Regions from separate parts of the Xanthomonas sp. 10-10 genome, predicted to be linked through region 2. Evidence: predicted binding sites of a transcription regulator. Region 2 holds the regulator's gene; each other region holds the start of a gene.

Region 1 (7,193 bases), 330 kb from region 2:
TGGCCGACCACATCGCGTCCTTCCGATGCGATGGCGGCGGCGCCGCGTGCGAGCTGGTTGGCGCGGCCAGCGTGCTCGGCGTTCTGCTTGACAGTGGAGGTCAGCTCTTCCATCGAGGCTGCGGTTTCTTCGAGATTGGCGGCTTGTTGTTCGCTGCGGCGCGCCAGTTCCTGATTGCCGCTGGCGATGTCCTCGGCAGCAAATCCGATGCTGTTGGAGGTCGTTTGTATCTGGCTGACGATGTCTGTCAGGCGATGCACGGTGCTGTTGGCATCGTCGCGCATGGCGGCGAACACGCCATGGAAGTTGCCGGACATGCGCACGGTCAGGTCGCCGTCGGCGATGGCGCGCAGCAGCTCGGAGAACTTGGCCAGGTTGCTGTCGGCGGTGGCCATCATGGTGTTGAGGTTGTCCACCATCAGGCGGAAATCATGTTCGAACTTTTCGGGTTGACCGCGCAGCGCGAAGTCGCCAGCACATGCGGCCTGGGTCAGTGCGTGGATTTGTGCGTTGATGGCGCGCAGGTTCTGCTTGACCTGCTGCATGGTGGTGGTGATGGCAGCTTTTTCGCCGGGGTAGTGTTCGATTTCCGGAGTCAGGTCACCGATTGCATAGCGTCCCATGACCTCGGTCATGCGCAACTGGGTCTGCACATGCGCGTGCACCAGCGCGTTGGTGTCCTGCACCATGTGCGCGTACTCGCCAGGAAATTGCTGCGCGTCGGTGCGATAGCTGATCTGGCCGGCGTCGTGACGCGCCGCCATGGTGCGTTGCGCCGATATGACATCGCGCAGGCGGCGCTGCATCTGCTGCATGGCACGCAATAGCTGGCCGGATTCGTCCTTGCCTGCCGTGGTATCGGCCGTGCCGAGGTCGCCTGCGCTGATGCGCTCGGCCAGTTGCAATGACAGACGCAAGGGTAGTACGACGCTGCGGGTGAGCAGCAAGGCAATCGCTGCACCCAGCAGCAGTGCGATGACGGTGGAGATCACCATCAGCATGGCGAAGCCACGTGCGGTGGCGACGGCCTGCGTGGCGGCTTGGCGGTTCTTGTGCTCTTGCAGATCGATGAAGGCGTTGATGCTGGCCAGCCAATCAATGAAGGCCGGGCGTGCTTCCTGCAGCAAGCGTTGTTCGGCATGCGGCCGGTCCGACGCGTCGCGCAATGCGCGCACCTGTGCGATCAATGGCAGGGTGCGCTGCTCGATGGATTTGATCTGTTGCAGGATTGTTTTTTCCTGCGCGTCTGTCGAGGCGGCGATCATGTCGTCGAGCGGCTGGGCGGAGCGGGCATAATCGGCGGCCAGCTTGTCGATCGATTGCTCCGCAGTGCGGCGGTCAGCCGGCGCATCCATCAGCACGACATCGCGCAAGGCGATTGCGCGGTCATGCACACTGCCACGGAAATTGATTGCGTACCGTTGCTTGACGCTGTTGACTTCATTGATGGCGGTCAATTGCCGGTCGATGCTGCGCACGCGCTGGATGCCCACCACGGTAAGGATCACCATCAGGATGATGATCGCGAGAAAGCCGAGGGACAGGCGTTGGCCAATGCGCAGGTCGGAGAGGGTGTGCATAAGAGGAGATCGGTGATCCGGAGGGCGGGGGGAATCCCGGCATGGGCAGGGATGCGGGACAGCAGGGAGGCCTCCGACAGGGCTGCGTTGCTACCCCAATCGTGTATCGCCTCGTCCGTTAGCGACCTCATCCACTGGAACTGTACGCACCGCGCATCCGGCATTCAGGCGCCGTTGGATCGCGCTGCGGATGCGCATGCATGGGATCGAGCGGGCGACGTTGGACGTGCGCAGCAAGATGGCGAACGGGGCCCTGCAGGGCGCCGATGCAGTGGCGGCGGCGACGCAGGCATGGTTTGCGGTAGTTCCTGCGGTACGTGTCGCGTGCATATTTGATATACGCGTCCTGATTTCCAGCACAGCGGCGCGATGTGCCTGTCGGCACGCACCCCGGGCGGCGGCGCGGCCGTTGCTGGTCCAGCGAGTCGTCGCGAACATGCTGCTTCCGTTGGCTTCGGCGCTTGAGAGCTCCATGGCGGACTCACGCCATGTCCCGTAGCGGTGGGCGGGCAAGGGCCCCGCAGCCGGGCGCCGATCAGCGGCTCTCCCATGACGCACCTGGGGCGGTCAAGCATGCCAAGGACAACCGACACCTTCCGATCTTGAAGGCGCCGAGGAAACGTCGCGAGCAATGGACGGGTGAGGTGCACTAGGGACTTGAGGGCGCCACGCAGGCAATCCGCACGGCGGACAGGCCCGCCGCGCGGCGCGGGCTGGCAGTCGCGCACCACGTCGCCCTCGGCTAACCCACGTCCTCACACGCGGCGCAGTACCGTGGCGCCATGGCAGCGAGTGGCTGTATGGACGCCGCCTGCCGCGCGTTGGATGATGACAGTGGTGTGGGCGGTCGATCGTGCTTCCTGGCGATGCGCCGCGCGGTCTCGGGCTCTTTAATAACGGTTTGGCACAGATGCACGGATGGGTGAACAATCATCAGGGCGTAGACGGTGCGGCGACACACTTGCCTTGTGCAGGCGACCTGCATGGCGTGGCCGTGCGGATGCGCGCGGCATGATCGCTGCATTTCCGTATGGCGACAGCGCCATGGCGCAGGCGGTACGTGCATACGACTGGTCTGGCACGCCGTTGGGGCCGAGCGAGCAGTGGCCGTCACCGTTGCGCAACGCGGTCAGCCTGATGCTCACCTCGCCAGAGAGCATGTACGTGGTGTGGGGCGAAGCGCTGACGTTTTTCTACAACGATGCGTATGCGCCTATCCTCGGGCCGCGTCAGCCGTATGCACTGGGCGCGCCGCTGCGCGAGCTGTGGGCCGATGCCTGGGAGGCGGTGCGTGCGCCGATCGAGGCGGCGTTTGCCGGGGACGCCTCGCGCTTTGAGGAAGTGCCGATCGCCATGAACCGCTACGGTGTGCCGGAAGACACCTGGTGGACGTTCTCGTTTTCGCCGATCTATCTGGACGATGGCAGTATCGGCGGCGCGTTCTGCGTGACCAACGAGGTGACTGCGCGCAAGCTGGCGCAGACGCGGTTGGCCGACGAGCATGAGCGCTTGATCCGCTTGTTCGAGCAGGCGCCGATGTTCATGGCGTTTTTGAGCGGGCCGCAGCATCGCGTCGAGTTTGCCAACCCCTGTTATTCGCGCCTGATCGGACACCGCGACGTGATCGGGCGTCCGCTCGCCGAAGCGTTGCCGGATGCGCTGGAGCAGGGTCACTTGCGCCATCTGGATGAGGTGTATCGCTCCGGGCGCGCGTACACGGCCAACGCGCTGGTGTACGACGTCCAGGCAGTGCCGGGTGGGCCGACCGAGCGACATCTGCTGGATCTGGTGTATCAACCGATTGCCGGCGCCGACGGCACGGTGTCCGGTATCTTCGTGCAAGGCTTGGACATCACCGATCGCATCAGCCTGGAACGCGCCGTGCGCGAGGCGGAGGTGCGCAACCGGCAGATCCTCGATAGCGTCATGGATTACGCGATCATCGCCACCGACATGCGCGGCCGGGTAACCTCGTGGAACGAAGGTGCGCGCCGCATACTGGGCTGGACCGAGGCCGAGATGCTCGGGCAATCGCTGGAGCGCACGTTTACTCCGGAAGATGTGGCCAATCACCAGATTCTCATCGAAGCCGCTGCAGCGCTGGAAAGCGGCAGCGGCATGGACGAGCGCTGGCATATGCGCAAATCCGGCGAGCGGTTCTGGGCCAATGGGTCGCTGATGGTGCTGCGCGAAGAAACCGGCGCGGCGATCGGCTTTGTCAAAGTGCTGCGCGACCGCACCGCCGAGCGCCTGGCCAGCGAGGCCTTGATCAAAAGCGAGCGCCGGCTGGACGCCTTGGTACGCGCGTCGTCGCAAGCGATCTTTTCCGCCACTGCGAGCTGGAGTGCGTTGCGCCTGCATGCGGGCGACGGCTTGCTGGACGATGGTCGTCCGGCAAATGCGCACTGGCAGCAGGAATGGATTCATCCGGACGATCGTGCGCCGTTGCTGGAAGCGATCGATACTGCGATCGGCGACAAGGCTGCCCTGGAGCTGGAGCTGCGCGTGCTCGACAGACAGCAGCGGGTGCGCTGGACGCTGTTGCGTGCAGTGCCGTTGCTGGATGCGCAGGGCGGGATCGAGGAGTGGTTCGGCACCGCCTCGGACGTCAGCGACCGACGCGCGGCCGAAGAGCAACTGCGCTTGCTGACCGAGACCCTGGAAGAACGCGTGCGCGAGCGGAGTGCGGCGTTGCTGCTGGCCGAAGAAAAACTGCGCCAGAGTCAAAAGATGGAGGCGGTCGGGCAGCTCACCGGTGGCCTGGCGCACGACTTCAACAATCTGCTGACCTCCATCACAGTGGGGCTGGAGCTGCTGCAGGCACGCGTGGAGCAGGGCAAGTACGACCGGCTGGAACGCTATGTGGAAATGGCGCAGACAAGCGCCGCGCGCGCTACCGCGTTGACGCAACGCCTGCTGGCATTTTCGCGCCGGCAGACGCTGGCCCCCAGTGCCCTGGAAGTGGACGCCCTGGTGCACGGCATGCGCGAGATTATCTCGCGGACACTGGGGCCATCGATCACCTTGCAGGTGACGCCGGCGCCGCAGCCGTGGAAGGTGCTGGTGGACGCGCCGCAGCTGGAGAACGCGCTGCTCAATCTGTGCATCAATGCGCGCGATGCCATGCCCGACGGCGGCGAACTTACCATCAGCCTGCACAACCGCTCGCTGGATTCGGCTGCGGCGCTGCCGCTGGATCTGCCGCCTGGCGATTACGTCTGCCTGAGCGTGCAGGACACCGGCACCGGCATGACCGACGAGGTCATGTCCAAGGTGTTCGAGCCGTTTTTCACCACCAAACCGATCGGGCAGGGCACCGGTCTGGGATTGTCGATGATCTACGGGTTTACCCGGCAGTCCGGCGGCCATGTGCGTATCGATTCGGAAGTGGGCGTGGGCACCACCATGGCGCTGTATCTGCCGCGGTTCACTGGCGCGCATGCGCAGGACCATGCCGTGGCAGCACCGGAACAGCTGCAGTGCGCCGACGTACGCAGTTGCACCGTGTTGCTGGTGGAGGATGAAATCGCGATCCGTACCCTGATTTCCGAGGTGCTCACCGAGGCCGGTTATCACGTCATCGAAGCGGCCGAAGGTAGCGTCGCGGTGGAGCGCTTGCGCTCGCTGGAGCCGATCGATGTGTTGGTCACCGATGTCGGCCTGACCGGCGGCTTGAACGGGCGCCAGGTGGCCGATGCCGGCCGGCAATACCGGCCAACGCTGCCGGTGTTGTTCGTGACCGGCTATGCGGCAACCGCGGCAGTAGGCGCTGGGCAGCTGGACGACGGTATGGAAGTGTTGACCAAACCGTTCCTGGCGGCCGAGCTGAAGCTGCGCGTGTTGCAGTTGCTGGCGCGGCAGGTGTCATGATGCGTCGGCAGTGTCGGCAGCACCGCCGCCGCTGGCATCGGGCGGGCAGCCGGGCTGCTGACGCCCGTATCAAGCGCCAGGTGCGGTGCTTGCCATCGCCCGGCCAGCGCGCGCTATGGGCTGGCCTTGCAGCGCTTGGGATCGCCGCGGCTGCGCCCGGTTACAGCGCCGTCTCCACGATGCCCAGCAAGTCGCGCAATGAAAACGGTTTGGTCAGCAAGCGCATGCCGGTATCGAGAAAATCCGTGCGCTTGGCGCTGACGCCTGCATAGCCGGTCATGAAAATGATCGGCAGCGCGGGGTACAAGCGCCGTGCATTGTCTGCCAGGTCGCGCCCGTTCATGCCTGGCAGGCAGATATCGGACAGCAGCAGGTCGAACGGGCAGGCCATGGTGAGCTGCTCCATGGCCTGTTCGGCGTCGGCAGATACCACGACCTGGTAACCCTCATCGCAGAGGATATCCGCAGTCATCGCGCGAATGGCGTCGTCGTCTTCTACCAACAGAATGCGTGCGTTACATGGTGCGTCGTTCACCGCGATCCTCAAGCGATCGCAACAACGCGACCTACTTCACTGTCGAGGCTATGCGTGCGCCCGTGACGAATGTGTCGGAGTTGTCACACCTGGCGGCAAGACGCGCGGCATAGTGCCGATCCTGCGGGACGGCGCGCCGCGAAAACAGCGACGGCTGTCGCGGCGAAAGGCAGCCCGCAGGCACGGTGGGTCAGGCCAGGCAAGCTGATCAGTTCAGTCGTTGGCAGCGGGCGATCGCGGGCGCGTGTTAACTTAATGGTATGAAAAACGTGAAGCCGATGATCGCAAACCGCATCACCACCGGGACGACGGGGCTTGACACCATCCTCCGCGGAGGATTGCCGGCCAACCGGCTCTACCTGCTCGAAGGCCAGCCGGGCTCCGGCAAGACCACGCTGGCGTTGCAGTTCCTGCTCGATGGCGCAGCTAAGGGCGAAAGCTGCCTGTATGTCACCTTGTCCGAGACCATCGACGAGCTCAACGAGGTCGCCGCTTCGCACGAATGGTCGCTGAAAGCCTTGCACATCTTCGAGCTGGCCTCGGCTGAAGCGTTTCTCGGCGACGGGCGCCAGCAGTCCATCCTGCATCCGTGGGAAATGGAACTGGATGGCACGATCAAGCTGATCCAGGCCGAGGTCGATCGAGTCAAGCCGACCCGCGTAGTGTTCGACTCGTTGTCCGAACTGCGTCTGTTGGCGCAGGATTCGTTGCGTTACCGGCGGCAGGTGCTGGCGCTGAAGCAGTTCTTTGCACCGCGCAACATCACCGTCTTTCTGGTCGACGACCTCACCGACGAGAACGGTCAGCGCGATGCGCACCTGCACAGCCTGTGCCACGGCGTGATCTCGCTGGAACGCATGACGCTGGATTTCGGCGCGGCACGCCGGCGCATGCAGGTGCAGAAATTGCGCGGGGTCAATTTCATTGCCGGCTATCACGACATCACCATCGTCACCGGTGGCATGCGGATCTATCCACGCCTGATCGCGGCCGATCATCACGTCCCGTTTGTCGGCCAGGCGGTGCCCAGCGGAGTGGACCGTATCGATGCGCTGCTGCATGGCGGTCCCTTGCGCGGCACCAGCACCTTGCTGACCGGGCCTGCCGGCTCTGGCAAGACCAATGTCGCCCTGCAATATGTCAGCGCGGCCTGCGAGCGAGGCGAGCATTGCTGCGTGCTGCAGTTCGACGAGCGCACCGGCACGTTG
Region 2 (7,193 bases):
CCAGTTCGGACTGGATCTGGATCTGCCCGCTGAGTTCGCGGATGCGCGATTGCACCACGTCCATGCCCACGCCACGGCCGGAGATGTCGGTGACTTCGGCCTTGGTCGAAAAGCCCGGCATGAAGATCAGATGCAGGCACTCGTCGGTGCTCAGGCGGGCGGCGGCTTCGGCGTCGATCAGGCCCTTGTTGCGGGCGATTTCGCGCAGGCGCTCGGGGTCGATGCCGGCGCCGTCGTCCTGGATTTCGATACTGACGTAATCGCCTTCCTGTTGTGCGGACAGGCGCACATGACCACTGCGCGGCTTGCCGGTGGCTTCGCGCAGGGCCGGCGATTCGATGCCGTGGTCGATCGCGTTGCGCACCAGGTGCACCAGCGGGTCGGCCAGGGCTTCGACCAGATTGCGATCGAGCTCGGTTTCGGCGCCGATCAGCTCCAGTTCCACTTCCTTGGACAAGGTGCGCGCGACATCGCGGGCCACCTTGGGGAAGCGCGCGAATACCTTGCTGACCGGCTGCATGCGGGTGCGCATGACCGCGGTCTGCAGGCGCGCGGTGGCGATGTCCAGCGTGCTGACCGCGCGGTCGAGTTCTTCGTCGCGCAGGCGGGTACGCAGCGTCTTGAGACGGTTGCGCGACAGCACCAGTTCGCCGATCAGGTTGACGATGGCGTCCAGGCGCTTGGTGTCCACGCGCACGGTCTGCTCGGCATCGCCACCCTTGGCTGCGGCCTTGGGCGCGGCCTTGGCGCCAGCCGCAGCAGCGCCATGTGCGTCGTCGTGTGCGGGCGCAGCGGCGGCGGCCTTGGGAGCGGACTTGACCGCCGGCGGGCCGCTTTTGGCATCGAACTGCGCAATCAGCGACGCCGGTGCGTGCGGTACGGTTTCCCCCGAGCCCATCGCATCCAGCATGGCCTGCAGATAGTCCAGCGACTGCTGCGCGGCATCGAAGTGATGCGCCTGCAGCACCGCCTGGCCCGAGCGCGCCATGCCGAGGGTTTCTTCAGCGGCGTGGCACAGCTCCACCATGGGTTTGATCGCCAGGAAGCCGGCGCCGCCCTTGAGCGTGTGGAAACCGCGGAACACTGCATTGAGCTGGTCGGCTTCGTCTGGCGCCTGTTCCAGCGACACCAGCTGTTCGCCGAGGCGGTCCAGGATTTCCTGGGCCTCGACGATGAAATCGGCAGCAATATCGTCTGGAACAGCACTCATGGTTACAACCCCAATCCGGACAGCAAATCGTCGGCGTCGTCCTGCGACACCGCGTGACGGTCCAGGCCCTTGATTGCAGGGCCGGCCAGACCGCCGTCGTCTTTCTTCGGCTCGGTGTTCTTGGGCGGCAGGCCCAAGGCACCGAAACCTTCATGCACGCGGCGCACGATCCCGGCCACGCGGCGGATGATCTGCCCGCTGAGGTCCTGATAGCTCTGCGCCAGCGACAGCTCGGTCAGGTTGTGGCGCATCTTTTCCAGCAGCGCGCCCTGGTCTTCATTGAGCCCACCGTCGCGCAGCTGGTTGGCCAGCACGCGGCATTCTTCCACCAGGTCCAGCGTGCGATGGCTGGCCTTTTCGGTCATTTCCACCACGTGGTCCAGGCGCGAGCAGGCATCGTCCAGTTCGCCGGCTTCCTCGGGCACCGTGGGCAACTCGCCCAGCGCCTGGCCGAGTTCGCGCGCGAGCCGGCTCAGGCTCTGCATCATCGGGCGTGTGCGCAGGGCGGCGAGGTGATCGACCTCGCGACGCCAGGCGACCTGGTCACCGCTTTCCAGTGCATCGAGCGCGTTCTGCAGGCGCTCGATCAACGCGGCACGTTCGGCATCGGTTTCCACGGTGGCGTTCATCAGGCGGTCGCCGCCAGACGTTCGAACACCTTGCCCAGCTTTTCTTCCAGCGTCTGCGCGGTGAACGGCTTGATGATGTAGCCGTTCACGCCGCACTGCGCCGCTTCGATGATCTGCTCGCGCTTGGCTTCGGCGGTCACCATCATCACCGGCAGGTGCTTGAGCTTGGCGTCGGCGCGGATGTTGCGCAGCAGGTCGATGCCGGTCATGCCGGGCATGTTCCAGTCCGTCACCACGAAATCGAACGGGCCCGCGCGCAACGCAGCCAGTGCGCTGTTGCCGTCTTCGGCCTCTGCGGTATTGGTGAAGCCGAGATCCGCCAACAGATTCTTGACGATACGTCGCATCGTCGAGAAGTCGTCCACGATCAGGATCCGCATGTTCTTGTTCACATCAAGCTCCTAACGCTAAAAAATACGCGAAAAAATTAGTCGTCAATTTCGACACCGGCATCGGCCAGTTCGAAGACTTTGAGGCGGCCGCGCAAACGCACCACGGCCTGGCCATGGATCTGGCAGACGCGCGACTCGCTGACACCGAGCACGGCGCCGATTTCCTTCAGGTTCAATTCCTGTTCGTAGTACAGCGACAGCACCAGCTGCTCGCGCTCGGGCAACTGGCCGATGGCCTTGCCCAGCTCGCGGCCGAATTCGCCACGCTCCATCATCTGTTGCGGATTGGGGCCACCCTTGGCGGTGGTGTCCAGCTCGCCGTGATCCTCGATGCGCGATTCCAGGCTCAGCACCTGGCCGCGTGCGGCATCTTCCATCAGGCGCAGGTAGTCGGGCAGCGGCATTTCCATCGCGGCGGCCACCTCGGTGGCGGCGGCGGCGCGGCCGGTGTTCTGCTCGATCTTGCGCACCGCCGCAGCGGCGTCGCGGGCACGGCGGTGCACCGAACGCGGTACCCAGTCGCCACGGCGGATCTCGTCGATCATCGAGCCGCGGATGCGGATCGAAGCATAGGTTTCGAACGAGGCGCCCTGTTCGGAGTCGTAGCTGCGCGAGGCCTCGATCAGGCCGATCATGCCGGCCTGGATCAGGTCGTCCACTTCCACGCTGGCCGGCAGGCGCGCGGCCAGATGGTGGGCGATGCGGCGGACCAGGTCGGCGTGCTGGGTCACCACGTCGTTGGCGTTGTTGCGCTGCACGGCGCGGTACTGCGCGCTGGCCGTGGTTGCGGTAGCGGTGCTCATGCGGCCACTCCCCGTTGAATGATGCGTTCGACAAAGAACTCGACGTTGCCGCGCGGCACGGTGGGAGCCTGCCAGCGCGAGGTACGGCGTGCGATTTCGGCGATGGCCTGCGCCGACGGACTGGCGGGGTAGGCCTTGATGACCGGCTGCTGACGCTGCACCGACAGGCGCAACCAGTCGTCCTGCGGGACGTGGCCGAGATAGTTCAGCGACACGTCGCCGAGGAACTTTTCGCAGACGCGGGAGAGCTTGTCGTACAGCAGGCGGCCTTCGTTGGGGTCGCGCACCATGTTGGCGATGATCTGCAGGCGGTCCACGCCGCGTTCGCGCGAGAGCACCTTGATCAGCGCGTAGGCGTCGGTGATCGAGGCCGGTTCGTCGCAGACCACCACCACGGTGTCCTGGGCGGCCTGGCAGAAGGTCAGCACGCTGTCGGTGATGCCGGCGGCGGTGTCGATGACCATCACGTCCAGGTCGCGTTCCAGTTCGGAGAACACGTTGACCAGGCCGATGTGCTGGGCCGGGGCCAGTTCGGCCATGTGGCGGCGACCGGAGGCGGCCGGCACCACCAGCACGCCGCCGGGGCCTTCGATGATCACTTCATCCAGGGTGCAGCGGCCGGCGATCAGGTCGGCCAGGGTGTACTTGGGCGACAGGCCCAGGACCACATCCAGGTTGGCCAGGCCCAGGTCGGCGTCCAGCAGCAGGGTGCGCTTGCCCATGTCGGCAAGGGCCACCGCCAGGTTGGCGGAGATGTTGGTTTTCCCCACGCCGCCCTTGCCGCCGGTCACGGCAATGGTGCGCACCGGGCCCAGGGGCTCGGGACGGGTCGCCGACAGGGGGAAGGCGTTGGTCAGCTTGGCGTATTCACGCGACTGCATGGTTGTGCTCCGGAGTACAGGGCTTATCGGCAGCGCGCCGCAAATCTTCAAGGCGAAGAACGAGACTGGCGGCATTGGCGCGGTGCAGGTCGTCGGGGACCCGCTGTCCGTCAGTCACCCAGGTGATGGGCATTTGGTGGTCGACCACCACCGACAAGGCGCTGCCGAAGCGGCCGGTCTCGTCGAGTTTGGTCAGCACCACGCCTTGGGGCTTGGCGTGGGCGAAGCGGCGCACGACCTCGTCGAGGTCGGCGAAATGGGAGTTGGCGGGCAGCACCATCAGCGAAGTCACCTGCTGGGCGGCGCGCAGCCAGTTCAGCTGGGCGGCCAGGGCGCGGTCGCGCTGGCCCATGCCGGCGGTATCGATCAGCACCAGCTTGTAGTCGCGCAGGCGGTCCAGCAGCTCGAGCAGGCTTTCGGCGCTGTCGGCCTCGTGCACGGCGATACCGAGCTGGCGGCCGTAGCTGTGCAGCTGCTCGCGGCCACCGACGCGCAAGGTGTCGGTGGTGACCAGGGCGACGTCGCGCGGGGCGTGCTGGGCGGCGAAGCGCTGCGCCAGCTTGGCGATGGTGGTGGTCTTGCCGGCGCCGGTCGGGCCGACCAGGGCGATCACGCCGCCGCGTTCCAGCGGGTCGACCGGGGCCACCGGCAGGCGCTTGGACAGCAGCCCCAGCATCAGCCCGCGGCCGCGGTGCAATTCGGTATCGGCCGGAATCTGCAGTGCCACGTCGCGTATCAGGCCGGCGTCGAAGCCGTAGTCGTCCATCAGCTCCAGGGCCTGCGCGCGCACCGGCGAGCCACGCAGGCGCTCGTCGGTCAGGCGGTTCATTTCGCGCTCGATCATCTGCCGCATCAGCGCCAGTTCGCCGCGCAGCTGCTTGAGTTCTTCATCGTTCTGCGGGGCCGGCGCGGCGGCCACCGGCACTGCGGCCAGTGCGGCGGGGGCGGGCGGGGCGACCACGATCGGCGGCAGTGCTGCCGGCGGCAGGATCTGCGGCAGCGCGTCGTCCAGGTCGAAGTCGGCTTCGTCGTCGAATCCATCGTCGTCCTGCCCGTGCGCGGCGTAGGCCGGGGCGGCGACTGCTGCGGCAACGACCGGGGTCGGCGCCTGCAGCGGAGCGGCCTGCACGGCGGGGCGCTGCACCGGGGCGGTGGTCAGAAAGTCGGCGAACAGCTGTTCCGGCACCGCCGACAGCGCGTGTTCCTGACGCTGCACGACCGGCGCGGCCAGTTCCTGCGCGGCCGGCATCGGCGCGGCGCTGCGGATCGGGGTGGCGACCGGCGCCTGGCGCGGCACGCTGGCCGGCTGGCGCAGGGCCATGGCAGCAATCATGTCTTCGGCGGCGCTGGCCACGCGCTGGCGGTGGCTCATGGTCTCGGCAGCGGGCTTCAGTGGAGCGTGGACCGGCGCGGCCGGGCGGGCGGCCACCTGCGCCGGCTGAGCCGGAGCCTGCTGCACGGGAGCCTGCTGGACCGGCGCGGTGCCGGGGGCCGGCGTTTCGCGGGCGGTTTCCAGGGCGCGCTGCACCAGCTCTTCGTCGTAGTTGCTGGCGGCGACGATCTCGATGCCTTCGGCGGTACGGCGGTTGGACAGGATCACGGCATCCGGGCCGTGTTCCTCACGCACCATTCGGAATGCAGTGCGCATGTCCGGGGCGACAAAGCGTTTGATCTTCATGCCACATGCCTCCAGGAACGGGACCCGCCGGACGCCGGACGGGTGCGCGATGAATGTGGGTGTGTTGCCAGCGTCATGAGTTGCCTGTCCCGTTCGGTTGTTCCAAGTCCTGCCATCCGCCCCGCAGCGGTGGTGCTGTCTGCGGTCTCGCCAGAGCTAATGCACGCGGCGTGCCAAAACCGCAGTGCTGGGTTTTTGGCGAGAGGGGGTGGGAGCGCGCCGAGGCGGCTGGGTGTAGATGCTGCGCTGCGTGTACTGCGTTAAGTGCTTGCATCTATTGAAATTTTCGGCAGCGTTACTTGCCGGTTTGACGGCGTCTGTGTGCTGGTCGGCAGGGCATATCTGGTGTGTTGGAGCGCACCGAGCGCCTGCGCGAACCGCCACCCAGTCGCGCTCGTGTCGCTTTCAGCGGTCGGTGTCATGCAATCGATTGGAGATTTCGCCGAGTGGCGGATTTCCGACGCCTGGATCTGGTGCCTGGCGGCCAGCCTGTTGTGGTTGCCGGTGGGCTGTACCGGAGCGCTGACGCAACCGTAGGAGCGCACCTGGGCGCGACGGGCTGTCCCGGTAAAGCCCTCGCGCCCAGGTGCGCTCCTACAGGTGCGGCATGTGGTTGGATATCCGACACGTCGTAGGAGCGCCCTTGGGCGCGATGGGGCGTCCCGGTAAAGCCTGTCACGCCCGGGGGCGCTCCTACAGGGGCAGCGCGGCGTGTCGTAGGAGCGCACCCGGGCGCGATGGGCCGTCCCGATAAAGCCTGTCGCGCCCGAGGGCGCTCCTACAGGGGCAGCGCGGTGTTTCGTCGGAGCGCACCTGGCGCGATGGGGCGTTCCGGGACAGCCCGTCGCGCCGGGGTGTGCTCCTACGCCTCAGCTGATCGTGCCGACCAGCTTCAGACGCTTGTCTTCCGGCACTTCGCTGTAGGCCAGCACCGACAGGCTCGGCACGCTGTGGCGGACCAGGCGGGCCAGCGCGGCGCGGACCTGGCCGGGCACCAGGACCACGGCCGGTTCGTTGCGGGCTTCCTGCTTGCCGACGCAATCGGCCAGGCTCTGGTGCAGACGCTCGGCCAGGCCGGGCTCCAGCGCCACGCCGTTGCCGTGGGTGGATTCCTGCAGCACGCGCTCCAGTTGCGGGGCCAGCGTGTAGACCGGCAGTTCGGCGGACATGCCGGCGATCTCCTGCACGATGAAGCGGCCCAGCGAGGTCCGTACCGCGGCGGTGAGGGTGGCCGGGTCCTGGCTGTGCGGGGCGTGCTCGACCAGGGCTTCGACGATCTTGCGCAGCTGGCGCACCGGAATGCGCTCGATCAGCAGGTTCTGCAGCACGCGCACCACCACCGACAGCGGCAGCGCCTTGGGGGTGAGGTCTTCCACCATCTTCGGCGCGGTCTTGGCCAGGGTCGCCAGCAATTGCTGCACTTCCTCGTGACCGAGCAGTTCCGGGGCGTGTTCGCGGATCAGGTGCGACAGATGGGTGGCCACCACGGTGGCCGGGTCGACCACCGTATAGCCCATCGATTCGGCGTAGGAGCGCTGATGCGGCTGGATCCAGGTGGCATCCAGGCCGAACGCCGGGTCCTTGCCGGGAATGCCGTCCA
Region 3 (7,193 bases), 920 kb from region 2:
GCCAACGCGGCGTGGCCATCGACGGCGCCGTCGACCGTGCTGGCGCCGAGCTGGCGACACAAGGCCATGGCGTGCTCGCGTTGCACCACGCTGTCGTCGACCACCAGCACCGGGCCGGTGAGCGTGCAGTTGCAGGAGAGGAGGGCGGGGCGCATGGGAATCCTTGCGTGCATGCGGCAGTCAGGCCGCCAACGTGGCGGCGGGGAGCTGGGCGAGCGCATCGCGGCCCAGTACGGCATCGGCATCGAGCAGGATCACGAAACGCTCGCCGATCTTGCCCATGGCATGGATGAAATCGCGCGAGATGCCGGCGCCGAAGCTGGGCGTCTGGACGATGTCACCCGGTGCGATCTCCAGCACTTCGCTGACCGCATCCACCAGCAGGCCGAGCACGTGGTGTGCATCGCCCTGCGCGATCTCCACGATCACGATGCAGCTGCGCTTGGTGATGGCGCTGGCATCGCGGCCGAAACGCTGCTGCAGGTCCACCACCGGCACCACCGCGCCGCGCAGGTTGATCACCCCGCGTAGCGCCGCCGGCATCATCGGCACGTCGGTGGGGACGCGGTATTCGATGATTTCCTTGATGCCCAGGATGCCCAGGCCGAACATTTCCCCGGCCAACAAAAAGGTCAGGTACTGCTGCGGTGCCGTCGGCGACGGTGCGGTGCTGGTGCTGTGCGCGTGCATCGTCGGCTCCTCAGAAGCTGGCGAACTGCGATTCGTCGATGGTGTCGGCGGTTGCCGCCACCACGCCGAGCTGACGCACGTTGGTGCGGCGTGGCGGTGCGCTGGTCGGCGCGGAGTGGCTGGCCTGCACGACACGGCGTGGGCCGCTCTTGGTGCCTGCGCCGCGCCCGCCATTGCCCAGGCGGAAGAAGCCCATCAATTGCTGCAGCTGCTCGGCCTGCGCGCTCATTTCCTCGGAGGTGGCGGCCAGTTCTTCGGCATTGGCGGCAGCCGACTGCGTGGTCTGGTTCAACTGACCCACCGCGGTATTGATCTGGCTGACCCCGGCGGTCTGTTCTTCGGAGGCTGCCGCGATTTCCTGCACCAGGTCGGAGGTGCGGCGGATCGAGGGCACCATCTCGCCGAGCACACGGCCGGCGCTTTCGGCCAGTTCCACGCTGGAGCCGGCCACCTCGCCGATTTCCTGCGCGGCGATCTGGCTGCGCTCGGCCAGCTTGCGCACTTCGGCGGCCACCACCGCAAAGCCCTTGCCGTGTTCGCCGGCGCGCGCCGCTTCGATCGCAGCATTGAGCGCCAGCAGGTTGGTCTGGTAGGCGATGTCGTCGATGATGCCGATCTTCTTGGCGATGTCCTTCATCGCCACCACGGTGGCGCGCACGGTGTCGCCACCGTCGGCCGCTTCGCTGGCGGCCTTGGCGGCCATGCTGTCGGTGACGCGTGCGTTCTCGGTGTTCTGCGCGATGGAGGCGGTCATCTGTTCCAGCGAGGCGCTGGTTTCTTCCACGCCGGCCGCCTGTTCGCTGGCGGCCTGCGCCAGCGCCTGCGCGGTGGCGCTGACCTCTTCCGAGGCACTGGCCAGGTTCTCGGCGTTGCGGTTGACCTCATCGACGATCTCGGTGAGCCGGCTCATGGTGGTGTTGACGTAGCGCTGCATGTCGGCAAACGCGCCTTCGTAGCGGCCTTCCACGGTATGGGTGAGGTCGCCGTCGGCCATCGCGCCCATCACCTGGATGACTTCGGAAATGCTGCGCAGGTTGCCGCGCGCCCGTTCCACGGTGTCGTTGATGAAGGCCTTCTTGCCCGGCAGCGGCGCCAGCGGCGCATCGAAGTTGCCACGGCCGAACTCGGCCACCACGCCCATCGCCAGCTTTTTGACCGCGATATGCGCGCCGACCATCTGGTTGATGCCCAGCGCCATGCTGCGGAAGTCGCCATCGAAGCGCGCGCTGTCGATGATCACGTCGATATCGCCGGCTTCGTGCTCGGCCGACATGTGGTTGATCTCGGCGATCAGTCCGGTGAGGTTGCCGCGCACCTGGTCGATGGTCTCGTTGATGAAGCGCTTCTTGCCCGGCAGCTGCGGCAGTTGTGCGGTGAAGTTGCCGCGACCGAACTCGGCCACGCAGGCGATGGCCTGCTTCTTGACCGCGATATGCCCTGCCACCATCGCATTGATGCCTTCGGCCATGCGACGGAAATCGCCGGTGAAGCGCTGCGTGTCGATGACCACGTCGATATCGCCGCCATCGTGCTCGGCTGCCATGCGGTTGACCTCGGCGACCAGGCCGGTGAGGTTGCCGCGGATCTGGTCCACCACCTCGTTGATGAAGGCCTTCTTGCCCGGCAGGCGTTCCAGCTCGGCGGAAAAATTGCCGCGGGCGAATTCGGCCACGCAGGCCATGGCCTGCTTCTTCACCGCGATATGGTTGGCGACCATGCGATTGATGCCTTCGCCCATGGTGCGGAAGTCGCCGTCGAAACGTGCCACATCGATGCGTGCATCGATTTCGCCGGCATCGTGTTCGCGCGAGACGCGATTGATCTCTTCATTGACGTGGCGGATGCCGCCCTGCAGCTTGCGCAAGCCGCGCAGCACCTCGCCGGCATGCTCGTCGCGTGTCTGCGGCAGGGCGACATCGAAATTGCCGCGCGAGAATGCGTCCAGCGTGGTCGTCGCCAGGTCCAGCGCGCCGCCGGCGATGCGGATCGCCCACACCAGCAGTGCGCCGCTGATGAGTGCTGCCACGACGCTGGCGCCGAGCAGGGCCGCGTGCGACAGCGTCAGCGCAAAGCCGGCGACGATCACGAGGACGGGCAGGGCCACCGCAAGCGCGGCGGTGAACCATAACTGGGTAGCGATCGGAAGACGGTGTGACATGGCGATGATTCCTGGAGTCAGGTAACAACGAACGACGCGGGTTGTGGGAGCGGGACGACGAACGCTCAGGCCGCCAACGCGTCCTGGTTGGGATGCAACTGTTGAATCAGGCTGGGCACATCCAGGATCAGCGCGACATCGCCGCTGCCCAGGATGCTGGAGCCACTGATGCCCTTGACCTGTGCGAAGACCTTGGACAGCGGTTTGATCACCGTCTGCCATTCGCCCAGCAAGGTGTCCACGACCAGGCCGAAGCGCTGCGTGCCCTGGCGGATCACCACGATGCTTTCGCGCGCCGGCGTCCTGCCGCCGAGCGCGAACAGTTCACGCAGGCGCACATACGGCAGCACGCTGCCGCGCAGGTCGATGTAGTCGCTGGCGTAGTCGGGCGTGAATTCCACGCACTCTTCCACCACATCCAGCGGCACCACGAACACGGACTTGCCCACGCCCACCTGGAAGCCGTTGATGATGGCCAGCGTCAACGGCAGGCGCACCGAGATGGTGGTGCCCAGCCCGGCAGCGCTGTCGATCTCGACCGTGCCGCGCAGCGCAGTGATGTTGCGTTTGACCACGTCCATGCCGACGCCGCGGCCGGACAGGTTGGTGACCTTTTCGGCGGTGGAAAAACCCGGCTCGAAGATCATCGCGAACACTTCGCGGTCGCTGAGCTGGCGGCCGGGTTCGATCAGGCCGCGTTCCAGCGCCTTGGCCAGGATGCGGTCGCGGTTCAAGCCGCCGCCGTCGTCGGTGATCTGGATGACGATGCTGCCGGAGTCGTGATACGCGTTGAGGCCCACCGTGCCGCGTGCGGGCTTGCCACGCGCCACGCGCACGTCCGCCGGCTCGATGCCGTGGTCCATCGCATTGCGCACCAGGTGGGTCAGCGGGTCGCCGATCTTTTCCACCACCGACTTGTCCAGTTCGGTGTCTTCGCCGGCCACGACCAGCGCGATGTCCTTGCCGAGTTCGCGCGCCACATCGTGCACCACGCGCTGGAAGCGGCTGAATGTGCCGCCGATCTTGACCATGCGCAGCTGCAGGGCGCTTTCGCGGACCTCTTCCACCAGCCCGGCCAGGATCGAGGCCGATTCCAGCAGTTGCGCATCGCCGGTGCGCTGTGCATTGGCGTTGGTGCTGGACACGGCAATGATGAGTTCGCCGACCAGATCGATCATGCGATCGAGCTTGTCGGCATCCACGCGGATCGAGCGCGCATCGTTGTTGCGCCCGCCGGCGTCAGGCGCATTGCGGGCCGGCGCCGAAGCGGCATTTGCCGCATTGGGCACGGCCGCAAGCGCGCCGGCCGGTGTTGCGGCAAGCACCGGCTCGCTGACCAGCAGCGTGGCGGCATCGGTCGGTGCAGGCACTGCGGCGATGTCCAGGTCGCAATCGTCGCGGACGAATTCGAACACGTCTTCGATCGCGGCGCGGTCGGCGTCGCTGCGCAGCAGGATCTGGAAGCCGAGGTAATTGGCTTCCGGGTCGAGGTCTTCAAACCGTGGCAACTGGCTGTAGTCGGTACCGATCGATTCCACCGAGCCCAGGCCACGCAGATTGCGGATCAGCTTGAGCGGCGAGTTGCCGAAGCGCAGGGCATCGGCGAAGAGTTTGAGCGAGATGCGCCAGTAACCGCTCTGTTTTTCGGGCGTACTGTGCTGGATGGCGGCGGCGGTGACGCCGCAGGCGCTGCCTTGCAGGTAGGTCTGCAATTGCGCCAGCAGCGGTTCGGCTTCGGCAGCCAGCGCATCGGCATCGGCATGGCTGGGGTCGGCGGCGGTCTCCACCAACGCGTGGATATGATCGCAGCACACCAGCAGCAGCCCGATCAGTTCCGAGCTCAACACGAGCGCGTCCTCGCGCACCAGATCGAGCACGCTTTCCACCACATGGGTAAAGCCGACCAGCTGCGGCAGATCGAACAAACCGCCCGACCCCTTGATGGTGTGCGCGGCGCGGAAGATCGCATTGACCGCATCCGGCGAGGAGGCGCCACGCTCGGCTTCGAGCAGGTGCCGTTCCATGTCTTCGAGCAGGTCCCGGCTCTCGGCCAGGAAGGTCTGCATCAGTTGGTTCATGTCCATGCGCGCGTCACCAGTCCGTTAGTGAATGTGTTCGCCGAGGCCGGCAACCGCATGCGGATACAGCGCTTCGAGCAGGCCGAGCAGTTCGATCACATCGACTACCGCACGGCTGGAATCGGTCAGCGAAAATGGCCGTCCATCGGCCTGGATCGCCTGCTTGGTGGCCAGCAACAATTGCAGGCCGGTGGTGTCGATTTCGCTCACCGCCGCCAGATCCAGATGCACGCCACCCGGATGCGCCAACGCCGGCTGCAACAGCGGCTTGAGTTCGGCAGCGCGGCGAATGGTCATCTCGCCCTCAAGGGCAAGCGTCAGCGGCGCGGGCAGGTCGGGAGATGGAGTGTTCATTGGTGCCTCAAGCGATGGCGCACGTTGGGTGCGATGACGCGGGGGAGAAGGGCGCGGTGACATGGAACTGCGTATGGGTCTGCACGCAGGGTCATGCCGGTCTATGCAGGTATCGGCGCCTCGCTGGAATATTTAGGACAAATTCAGCCGAATGACGGAAATGCGAAATCATCGGCAGTTTTTGAATTAACTGCTCAGCTTTGTCGCAACCAGACTCATAAGGCGTTTGTCCCGGACAGTCCCCTGGACAAGGCACGCGTGTCTAGACGCACGGCAGGGCAGTGCACTTAGCAAGGGCAAGGGTTGCGAGCCCGTTGCGGGTGATGCAGATGGGCGCGATATCGGAACAGGCGCGCGCGCACGTCATGCAAACGGTGGCGCTTGCCGGCCTGCATGGTGCCCGGTGTTGTTGAGTCTGTTTGCAACGCCGTCAAACGCAGCGTTGCGCTTCAGCCCGGTGCCAGCGCAGCCATCAAACCGCGTGCGGCATTGAACCGATCCGCTCCTTCGGGCAGCGGCAGCTTGATGCGCAGTTTGTCCGGGCCATCCATGGTGTAGAGCTTGGGCTGCTTCTGGATCATCTGGATGATGGTCATCGGGTCGATCGACGGCTTGGCCTCGAACACCAGACGCCCGCCATTTTCGCCAAGATCCAGCTTGCGGATACCCAGCGCGTTGGCCTGCAGCTTGAGCTCGGCAATGGCGAACAGGTGCTTGACCGGGTCGGGCAGCAAGCCGAAGCGGTCGATCATCTCCACCTGCAATTCGCGCAACGCATCGGGGTCGCGCGCACTGGAAATGCGCTTGTACAACGTCAGCCGCGTATGCACGTCGGGCAGGTAATCCTCGGGAATCAGCGAGGCCACGTGCAGCTCCACCTCGGCGCCACGCGCCTCTTCGCCGGCATCCAGGTCGGGCAGCTTGCCCTGGCGGATGCTGCGTACCGCGCGCTCCAGCAGCTCGGTGTACAGGCTGAAACCGACCTCGGCCATCTGGCCGCTCTGGTCTTCGCCGAGCAATTCGCCGGCGCCGCGGATTTCAAGATCGTGCGTGGCCAGCGTAAAGCCCGCGCCCAGCTCGTCCATCGAGGCGATGGCTTCCAGGCGTTTTTCCGCATCGGAGGTCATCGAGCGCCGGTCCGGCACCACCAGGTACGCATAGGCGCGGTGATGCGAACGGCCGACGCGGCCGCGCAGCTGATGCAACTGCGCAAGACCGAAGCGGTCGGCGCGGTTGATGATGATGGTGTTGGCATTGGGGATGTCGATGCCCGATTCGATGATCGTGGTCGACAACAGCACGTTGAAGCGCTGCTTCTGGAAATCCAGCATCACCCGTTCCAGCTCGCGTTCGGGCATCTGCCCGTGCGCGATACCGATGCGCGCCTCCGGCACCAGTTCGGACAACTCGCGCTGCATGCGTACGATGCTTTCCACATCGTTGTGCAGGAAGTACAGCTGCCCGCCGCGGCTCAGCTCGCGCTGGAATGCCTCGCGCAGCAGGGTGTTGTCCCAGGCGGTGATAAAGGTCTGCACTGCCAGCCGGTTCGGCGGCGGGGTGGCGATGATGGAGAGATCGCGCAAGCCGGCCATGGCCATATTGAGCGTGCGCGGGATGGGCGTTGCGGTGAGCGTGAGCAGATGCACGTTGGCGCGCATCGCCTTGAGCGCTTCTTTTTGCCGCACACCGAAGCGTTGTTCCTCGTCGACCACCACCAGGCCCAGATCCTTGAACTTCACATCGGGCTGCAACAAGCGGTGCGTGCCGATGATGACGTCGATGTCGCCGCTGGCGACCTTCTCCAGCTCGGCCTTGATTTCCTTGGTGCTCTTGAAGCGCGACAGCACTTCCACCTTCATCGGGTAGTCGGCGAAGCGGTCGCGGAAATTGCGGTAATGCTGTTCGGCCAGCAA
Region 4 (7,193 bases), 1.9 Mb from region 2:
AGTCAGCGTGCCGCCAACTGCGGACACCGGTGGATGATACCCGTGCGGTGCGTGTCGCTGTGGCAGCGGCGGTGCTGCGCGATGGATGCAGATGACGCAGGTGCGCGTCATGGGTGTAGCGGGCGGTGCGTATCGATGCATGCTGGGTGATGCTGTGGTTATCGCAGCAGGTGAGTGACGCGATTTGAAGTCACGCGCAATGCTGTTGCATGCGCATGCCGCAGATCCGGCGATCAGACGAAAGAGGCGGCCCTGCAGCTGCCCACGATGCATGCGCGACCGGGAGCGCCTGCAGTACTGCTGCGCGACCAACGAGCGGGCGCGCCCGCTATCCGGAATCGGCATGCACCACTCGTATCCCGCTTTTGAGCGCTCAGTCCACACCTGCCCGGCGACTGTCAGCCACGTTTCCTCAGCCGTCCTGAGCCGCATAGAGCGTTGCCGCGATGCTGGCTGCCGGGATGGCGCCTTGCGCAAGATGGCGCGACACTCCGGGCACGCGCCGCACGCGCGTGTTGAGGACGATTTCGAACAGCTGGCGAGGTAACGACGCAGCTACGAGCGGTGCAGCCGCCCGATCTGATCGCCAAGCGCGCGCCATGTCTGGAGGCGCATCAGACAACGCAGACACCTCATCCGAACGCAGCGTTGCGCAAGCGAAGGCCATTGGGCCTGCATCCGATAAGCGCACAACACTGCGGTAATCGGTCTTGAACGGTACCGACAATCGGCCTAGCGTGCATGCCATTGCGGCGTATCGCTCGTGTCCGCCGCACACGCGCAGGTCTTCACACTTGCGCCTGCGCGGCGTCCCCCTGCCGCAGCGGGAATGCACGAGCGCCAACGCTGCACCAGATCAGCACGCTCATAGGCTACGCCAATGCTGCAAAGCACCTCAACGTCCGCACACTTCGTCCTGGAGCGCATGACGCCGTTCCAATGGAGGGCCGTGGCAGTGTGCGTGCTGCTGACGATGCTCGACGGTTTTGACGTGATGGCGATGGCGTTCACCGCCCCGCATGTGTCGGCCGACTGGCAGTTGTCGGGCAAGCTGCTGGGGGCGCTGTTCAGTGCCGGGCTGGTCGGCATGGCAGTGGGGTCGCTGTTGCTGGCGCCGTTGGCAGACCGCATCGGTCGCCGTGCGCTGATCCTGGTGTGTCTGGCCATCCTGACCGTCGGCATGGGCGCATCCGCATCAGCAGGCAATGCGTGGCAGCTGGGCGCGCTGCGGGCGTTCACCGGGGTCGGGATCGGCGGGATGCTGGCCTGCGTGGCGGTGACCGCGGCCGAATATTCCACCGCACGCTGGCGCAGCACGGCGACGGTGTTGCAGGCCACCGGCTACCCGGTCGGGGCGACGATTGGCGGAGCGATCGCAGCGCTGCTGTTGCAACACTGGTCCTGGCCATCGGTGTTCTGGCTCGGTGCGCTCGGTTCGCTGCTCTGCGTGCCGCTGGTGCTCGCCTTCTTGCCCGAATCGCTGGAATTCCTGATCGCCCGACGGCCTCCCCATGCGCATGCGCGCTTCAATGCGGTGCTGGCCCGCATGGGGATGCCGCCGCAGCCGCAGTTGCCGTTGCCACCGGCGCAAGCGGACGGACAGGCGCAGGGGTATGCGGCCTTGTTCGTGGGGGCGCTGCGGCGGCAATCGCTGCTGATCGCGCTGGCGTTTTTCCTGCTGATGTTCGGGTTCTATTTTGTGCTCAGCTGGACCCCCAAGCTGCTGGTCACCGCCGGCCTGTCGGCTGCGCAGGGCGTCACCGGCGGGGTGCTGTTGAATCTGGGCGGCATTGTCGGCGGCACGCTGTTCAGTTGGCTTGCCCTGCGTGGGCGCCTGTCGCGGCTCACGGCCGGCGCACTGGTGCTGGTGGCGGTCGGGATGGCCGCATTCGGTTTGAGCAGCACCGTGCTGAGCTGGGCATTTGCCACCGCATTGCTGACCGGCGCAGCCCTGACGGCGGCCATGGGTGGGCTGTATGCGGTGGCGCCGGTGGTCTTTAACGCAGCCGTGCGCTCCACGGGCATGGGCTGGTCGATCGGGATCGGGCGCCTTGGCGCCATCGTCTCGCCGCTGTGCGCCGGGGTGCTGCTGGATGCCGGTTGGTCGCCGGCCATGTTGTATCTGGCCTGCGGCGTACCACTGTTGTTTGCCGCTGCTGCGGTCGTGGCGATGCGCCTGCCGGAGCGCTGAACGGCTTGGCTGGCGGTGCCCGATGCCGGCCGGGGAGGCAGCTACGGTTGCGCCCGCAGACCAAAGAAATCGCCACCGGTGCCGATAACTCCGGAGACCGCCAAGCCCTTGGCGGACTCTTCCGTGGACATCGTGCAGACCAGCGCCGGCATGCTCAGAACCATCGACTCCGACCAACTCCGTCCCGGCATGTATGTCTACAAGCTGCTGGGTGCGTGGGTGCACCACCCGTTCTGGAAGACATCGTTCCTGGTTGATTCCGACGACGTGGACAAGATCCATGGCAGCCGGATCGAGCAGCTGGTGATCGACACCGCCCGCGGCCTGGATGTGGACACCGGCGCGGCTGTCGGCGAGCAGCAGGCGGACGGTGCGCCATCGCCGCCGCCCTCCACGCCGGGGCCGGAACCGGAACCAGCGGAGCCGGCTCCCACCGCGCGCAGTGCGCGCACCAACAGCGTCACCGCGCAGGTCGGTATCGAAGCCGAAGTGGTGCGGGCGCGGCGTATTTTCGAAGACGGCCGCGACACGGTGGAGGAGATGTTTCGCGACGTGCGATTGGGGCGCACTGTCGACACCGAGGCCGCCATGCCGTTGGTGGAAGCCATCAACGATTCGGTGCTGCGTCATCCGCAGGCCTTGATCAGCGTGGCGCGGCTCAAGACCGCCGACGACTACACCTATCTGCATTCGATGGCCGTGGCCGGGCTGATGAGCGGACTGGCGCGGCAACTCGGCCTGCCCGAGGCGCAGGTGGTGGAAGCGGCGATGGGCGGCCTGCTGCACGACATGGGCAAGGCGGTGACGCCGCTGGAGATTCTCAACAAGCCCGGCCGGCTCACCAGTGAAGAAATGGAGGTGATGCGCCAGCATCCGCTGGATGGGCATCGCCTGCTGGTGGCCGGCGGCGTGCAGAATGCGGTGGTGCTGGAAATCGCGCTGCATCATCACGAAAAGATGGACGGCAGCGGGTACCCCAATCGCCTGGTCGGGCAAGAGATCTCGCTGATGTCGCGGATGGGCGCGGTGTGCGATGTGTACGACGCCATCAGTTCCGACCGCCCCTACAAACGCGGCTGGGACCCGGCCGAATCGCTCAAGCAGATGGCTTCCTGGAAGGGTCACTTCGACCCGGCGATCTTTCAGGCGTTCGTGCGCCGGCTGGGCATCTATCCGGTCGGCTCGCTGGTGCGGCTGGAATCGCAGAAGCTGGCCGTGGTGATCGAACAGACCCCGGACGCGTTGCTCAAGCCCAAGGTGCGCGTGTTCTATTCGGCCAAGCTGCGCAGCCACGTGCTGGTGCAGGACATCGACCTGTCGCGGCCCGATTGCCAGGACCGTATCGCGCAGATGGAAAGCCCGACCGACTGGGGCTTCCGCGATCTCGAGAAACTCTGGCTGCCGTAAGCGCGCCGCGCAGGGCGGCCTTGCCGTGCGCTGCATGCGCAGCGCGGGCAGCGATGACCTCGACACAACGCTGCGGCACCAACCCCACGGCAGCCACCGCTGGCCTGGCTGCGCCCTGCACTTGCCCCCACACCCGACCGGCACCCGCCCGCTAGCGAGCGCGACCATGCTGCGCTGCAGCTTGGCAATGTAGTTATGATCCATAACTATTCCGAAACGCAATCACTTGCCGACCGGATCTCATGTCCACCTCGTGCCTGGATCACCGCCGCCCCCCGCACACCGCAGCGCTGTATCGCTGTCGGGCGCGGGCGTGCAAGGACGGCGCGGTGTCGACATGCGCACGCGCCTGGTCCCGGCATGCGCCGACAGCCTGCGTGTCCACATCGCCAGGCCTGGCCGCGTCTACAATGCGTTGCACGCCGGGGATCGGCGTTGCGGATCGGGCGCATGGCGCGTACCGCTCCGCCCGCCGCCTTTGTCGCGAGAACCGTCATGCCCGCTACTGCCACTGCCGCACCGTTGCCCGATGCCATCACCGCAGTGGACCAGGCGCGTCTGCTGCGACTGCTGGGCTACCGCATCACTCGCACCGAGCTGCTGGTGCGGCGGATGTTTCAGGAATGCGTTGCCGCCTTCGATCTGAAGCCGGTCGATTTTTCCTTGTTGATGCTGGTGGATGGCAACCCGGGCATCAACCAGCGCCAGATCGGCGACGTGCTGCATGTCTCGCCACCGAACCTGGCCATCGTGGTGGCGCGGCTGGTCAAGCGCCGTCTGCTGCGGCAGGTGCGCGGGCGTCAGGACCGGCGCATGCAGCATCTGTCGTTGACCCCGGCCGGCGTCACCCTGCTGACCGATGCCGAAGCCGAGGTGTTGCGCATGGAACAGCAGCTCAGTGCGGTGCTCGGCACCAGCGAGGCGCCGCTGCTGCGCGCGCTCGATCGCCTGGATCGGCTCGATACGCCGTAAGCCCCCTGTGGCGGCGCTCTGCCGCGCAGCGTGATCTCAGCAATGTCTTGATGGCACGTGCCGTACGCAGCGCGGGGATCGCCCCTGCCTGATCGCGTGCCAGGTGGCACGCCCCGCTGTTTCCTTCCAACGCTGGAGATGTGCGCAGTGATTCGATCATCGATGGTGCGTGGCGTAGCTGTACGGGGGGCAGGGTGGCGGGTGCGTGCGGCGCTCGGCATCGTGGGGCTGCTTGCGAACGCGGCGGCGCTTGCGCAGGGCGTGCCGCAGAGCATGGCGTTGACCAACGGCCTCAACACCGGCGGGACGAGTTTTCTGGACGGCTTTACCCGCACCACGCCCGGTTGGGCGGTAGTCACCTACCTGCGACAGACCGCGTTGGATTCGGTGAAGGACGCGCGTGGCGACGATGTACCGGTGTTCGACAACCCACGCATCGACTCGACGCTGCTGTTGACCCAGGTCGCTTACGTCACGCCCTATCAATTGTTCGGTGGCGCGGTGGGGATCAACACGCTGCTGCCAGTGATCAACCTGGATGCCTCGTTCGGTCGCAACAGCATCGCCACCTTGCGCGACAACGGCGCCGGGGTGGGCGATCTGACCTTCGGCCCGTATCTGCAGATGTTGCCGGTGATGCGCGATGGGCGGCCGGTCTTTTCGCAGCGGTTCGAGTTCGACGCGGTGGCACCGATCGGCAAGTTCGACCGCGATCGCGATCTCAACCAGGGCGCGGGCTATTGGTCGCTGATCCCCAATTACGCGTTCACGGTGCTGCCCACACCCAACTGGGAAATCAGCGCACGCCTGAACTACGTCTACAACTTCCGCAGCGAGCGCCGGCCAAACCTGCCCGACGGGTTCGACTTCCGCAACGGCCAGGCCGGCGATGCCGGCTGGATCAATTTCGCCACCTCCTGGGAAATGGTGCCGGACGTGCGACTGGGCATCAACGCCTATTACCTCACCCAATTTCGCGATAACCGCACCAATGGCCAGCGCGTGCCCGACAGCCGGCAGCGCGTGTTCTACGCAGGCCCGGGTGGCGTATGGCGATTCGATGCCAACAACATCCTGTTCGCCAATCTTTATCTGCCGGTGGAGGTCAGGAACGCGGCTTCCGGCAACAACGTCAACCTGCAGTACGTCCATGTGTTCTAGTGCCGGCGCAGCTGGCTCCTACGGAGGGTGGCAATGAATTTGCAGAACAAGACGATCGTGGTAACCGGTGTGGCGTCGGGCATCGGCGCAGAGGTCGCACGGCTTGCGCGGTTCCACGGCGCCACGGTGATCGGTGTGGATCGCACGCCGGTGCAGATGACCCTGCATGGCTTCCACCAGGCCGACCTGGGCGATCCGGCCTCCATCGATGCGCTGGTGCGCGCGCTGCCGGAGCAGATCGATGCGCTGGCCAATGTGGCCGGCGTGCCGGGCACCGCACCGCTGGATGTGGTGGCACGCGTCAATTACCTGGGGCTGCGTCATCTGAGCCAGGCGCTGTTGCCGCGCATCGCTTCCGGCGGCAGCATCATCAATGTCGCCTCGATCCTGGGCGCCGACTGGCCGCAGCGGCTGGACCTGCACAAGCAACTGGCCGCCGCCGAGAGTTTCGACGCCGGCACGGCCTGGCTGGCCGCGCATCCGGTGGCGCACGACACCTGCTATCAATACTTCAAGGAAGCCTTGATCGTGTGGACCTTGCTGCAATCGCGGCCGTGGTTTGCCGAGCGCGGCGTGCGCGTCAACAACGTCTCACCCGGGCCGGTCTTTACCCCGATCCTCGGCGATTTCGCCGCCATGCTGGGCGAGGAGCGCGTCAAGGAAGACGCCAAGCGCATGACGCGCCCTGCGTATGCCGACGAAGTGGCCGAGGCGATCGTGTTTCTTGCATCGGATGCGGCGCGCTGGATCAACGGCATCACCTTGCCGGTCGACGGCGGCCTGGCATCGACCACGCTGTAGTTCCCCACAATTTTCAGCAGGAGGCTAGACCATGAATGCTCTTCCCAGCGCAGCGGTTGCTGCGAATGCGACACCCGCGTGGCACGGCTGCATCTTCAATGGCGAGTGGGTGCCGGGCCACGGCGGCGCGTTGCCGATCCATGAGCCGGCCACCGGCGGGTTGTTGCACGAGGTGAGCAAGGCCGATCTGGCCGATGTTGCCGTCGCCATTGCACAGGCCAAACAGGCGCAGCGCGCCTGGGCCGCCACCGCGCCGCGCGAACGCGCGGCGGTCTTTCACCGCGCCGCACAGGCGATGCAGGCACGCAGTGCCGAAGCCGCATTGCTGATCGCACGCGAAACCGGCGGCATCCTGCCCAAGGCGCAGCGTGAGGTCGATGAAGCGGTGGTGTTCTACCAGCAGGCTGCCGGCCTGCCGTTGCAGGCGATGGGGCAGGTGCTGCCGACCGGCGCCGGCCAGCTCAGCCTGGCCCGCCATCTGCCGCTGGGCGTGGTGGCGGTGATATCGCCGTTCAACTTTCCGTTGATCCTGTCGCTGCGTTCGGTGGCGCCGGCATTGGCGATGGGCAATGCGGTGATCCTCAAGCCGGATCCGCGCACGCCCTACACCGGTGGCGTGATCATTGCGCAGGTGCTGGAAGAAGCCGGCCTGCCCAAGGGG

The links. Region 2 encodes FliA, which starts transcription of late flagellar genes. Its sites were predicted from a motif close to TAAAGTTTNNCNNNCNNNGGCCGATAA; they were not measured.
Region 1: VZ068_RS09005 (methyl-accepting chemotaxis protein) is a predicted target of FliA. The motif match lies at 1,699-1,725, and genes of this name have one in related genera.
Region 3: VZ068_RS14170 (STAS domain-containing protein) is a predicted target of FliA. The motif match lies at 5,390-5,416, and genes of this name have one in related genera.
Region 4: VZ068_RS02400 (HD-GYP domain-containing protein) is a predicted target of FliA. The motif match lies at 2,253-2,279, and genes of this name have one in related genera.

The regions. Positions count from the first base shown of each region.
Region 1 covers NZ_CP144460.1:2,112,612-2,119,804, forward strand. The annotation lists gene VZ068_RS09005 (methyl-accepting chemotaxis protein) at 1-1,580, opposite strand, end outside; gene VZ068_RS09010 (PAS domain-containing protein) at 2,592-5,450, shown strand; gene VZ068_RS09015 (response regulator) at 5,611-5,955, opposite strand; gene VZ068_RS09020 (ATPase domain-containing protein) at 6,246-7,193, shown strand, end outside.
Region 2 covers NZ_CP144460.1:2,445,644-2,452,836, forward strand. The annotation lists gene VZ068_RS10315 (chemotaxis protein CheA) at 1-1,210, opposite strand, end outside; gene VZ068_RS10320 (protein phosphatase CheZ) at 1,213-1,839, opposite strand; gene cheY (chemotaxis response regulator CheY) at 1,839-2,231, opposite strand; gene VZ068_RS10330 (RNA polymerase sigma factor FliA) at 2,267-3,034, opposite strand; gene VZ068_RS10335 (MinD/ParA family protein) at 3,031-3,915, opposite strand; gene flhF (flagellar biosynthesis protein FlhF) at 3,902-5,593, opposite strand; gene flhA (flagellar biosynthesis protein FlhA) at 6,463-7,193, opposite strand, start outside.
Region 3 covers NZ_CP144460.1:3,363,209-3,370,401, reverse strand. The annotation lists gene VZ068_RS14190 (EAL domain-containing response regulator) at 1-155, opposite strand, end outside; gene VZ068_RS14185 (chemotaxis protein CheW) at 181-690, opposite strand; gene VZ068_RS14180 (methyl-accepting chemotaxis protein) at 701-2,848, opposite strand; gene VZ068_RS14175 (chemotaxis protein CheA) at 2,914-4,932, opposite strand; gene VZ068_RS14170 (STAS domain-containing protein) at 4,951-5,280, opposite strand; gene mfd (transcription-repair coupling factor) at 5,730-7,193, opposite strand, start outside.
Region 4 covers NZ_CP144460.1:559,445-566,637, forward strand. The annotation lists gene VZ068_RS02395 (MFS transporter) at 881-2,191, shown strand; gene VZ068_RS02400 (HD-GYP domain-containing protein) at 2,342-3,598, shown strand; gene VZ068_RS02405 (MarR family transcriptional regulator) at 4,040-4,570, shown strand; gene VZ068_RS02410 (transporter) at 4,709-5,731, shown strand; gene VZ068_RS02415 (coniferyl-alcohol dehydrogenase) at 5,765-6,532, shown strand; gene VZ068_RS02420 (benzaldehyde dehydrogenase) at 6,564-7,193, shown strand, end outside.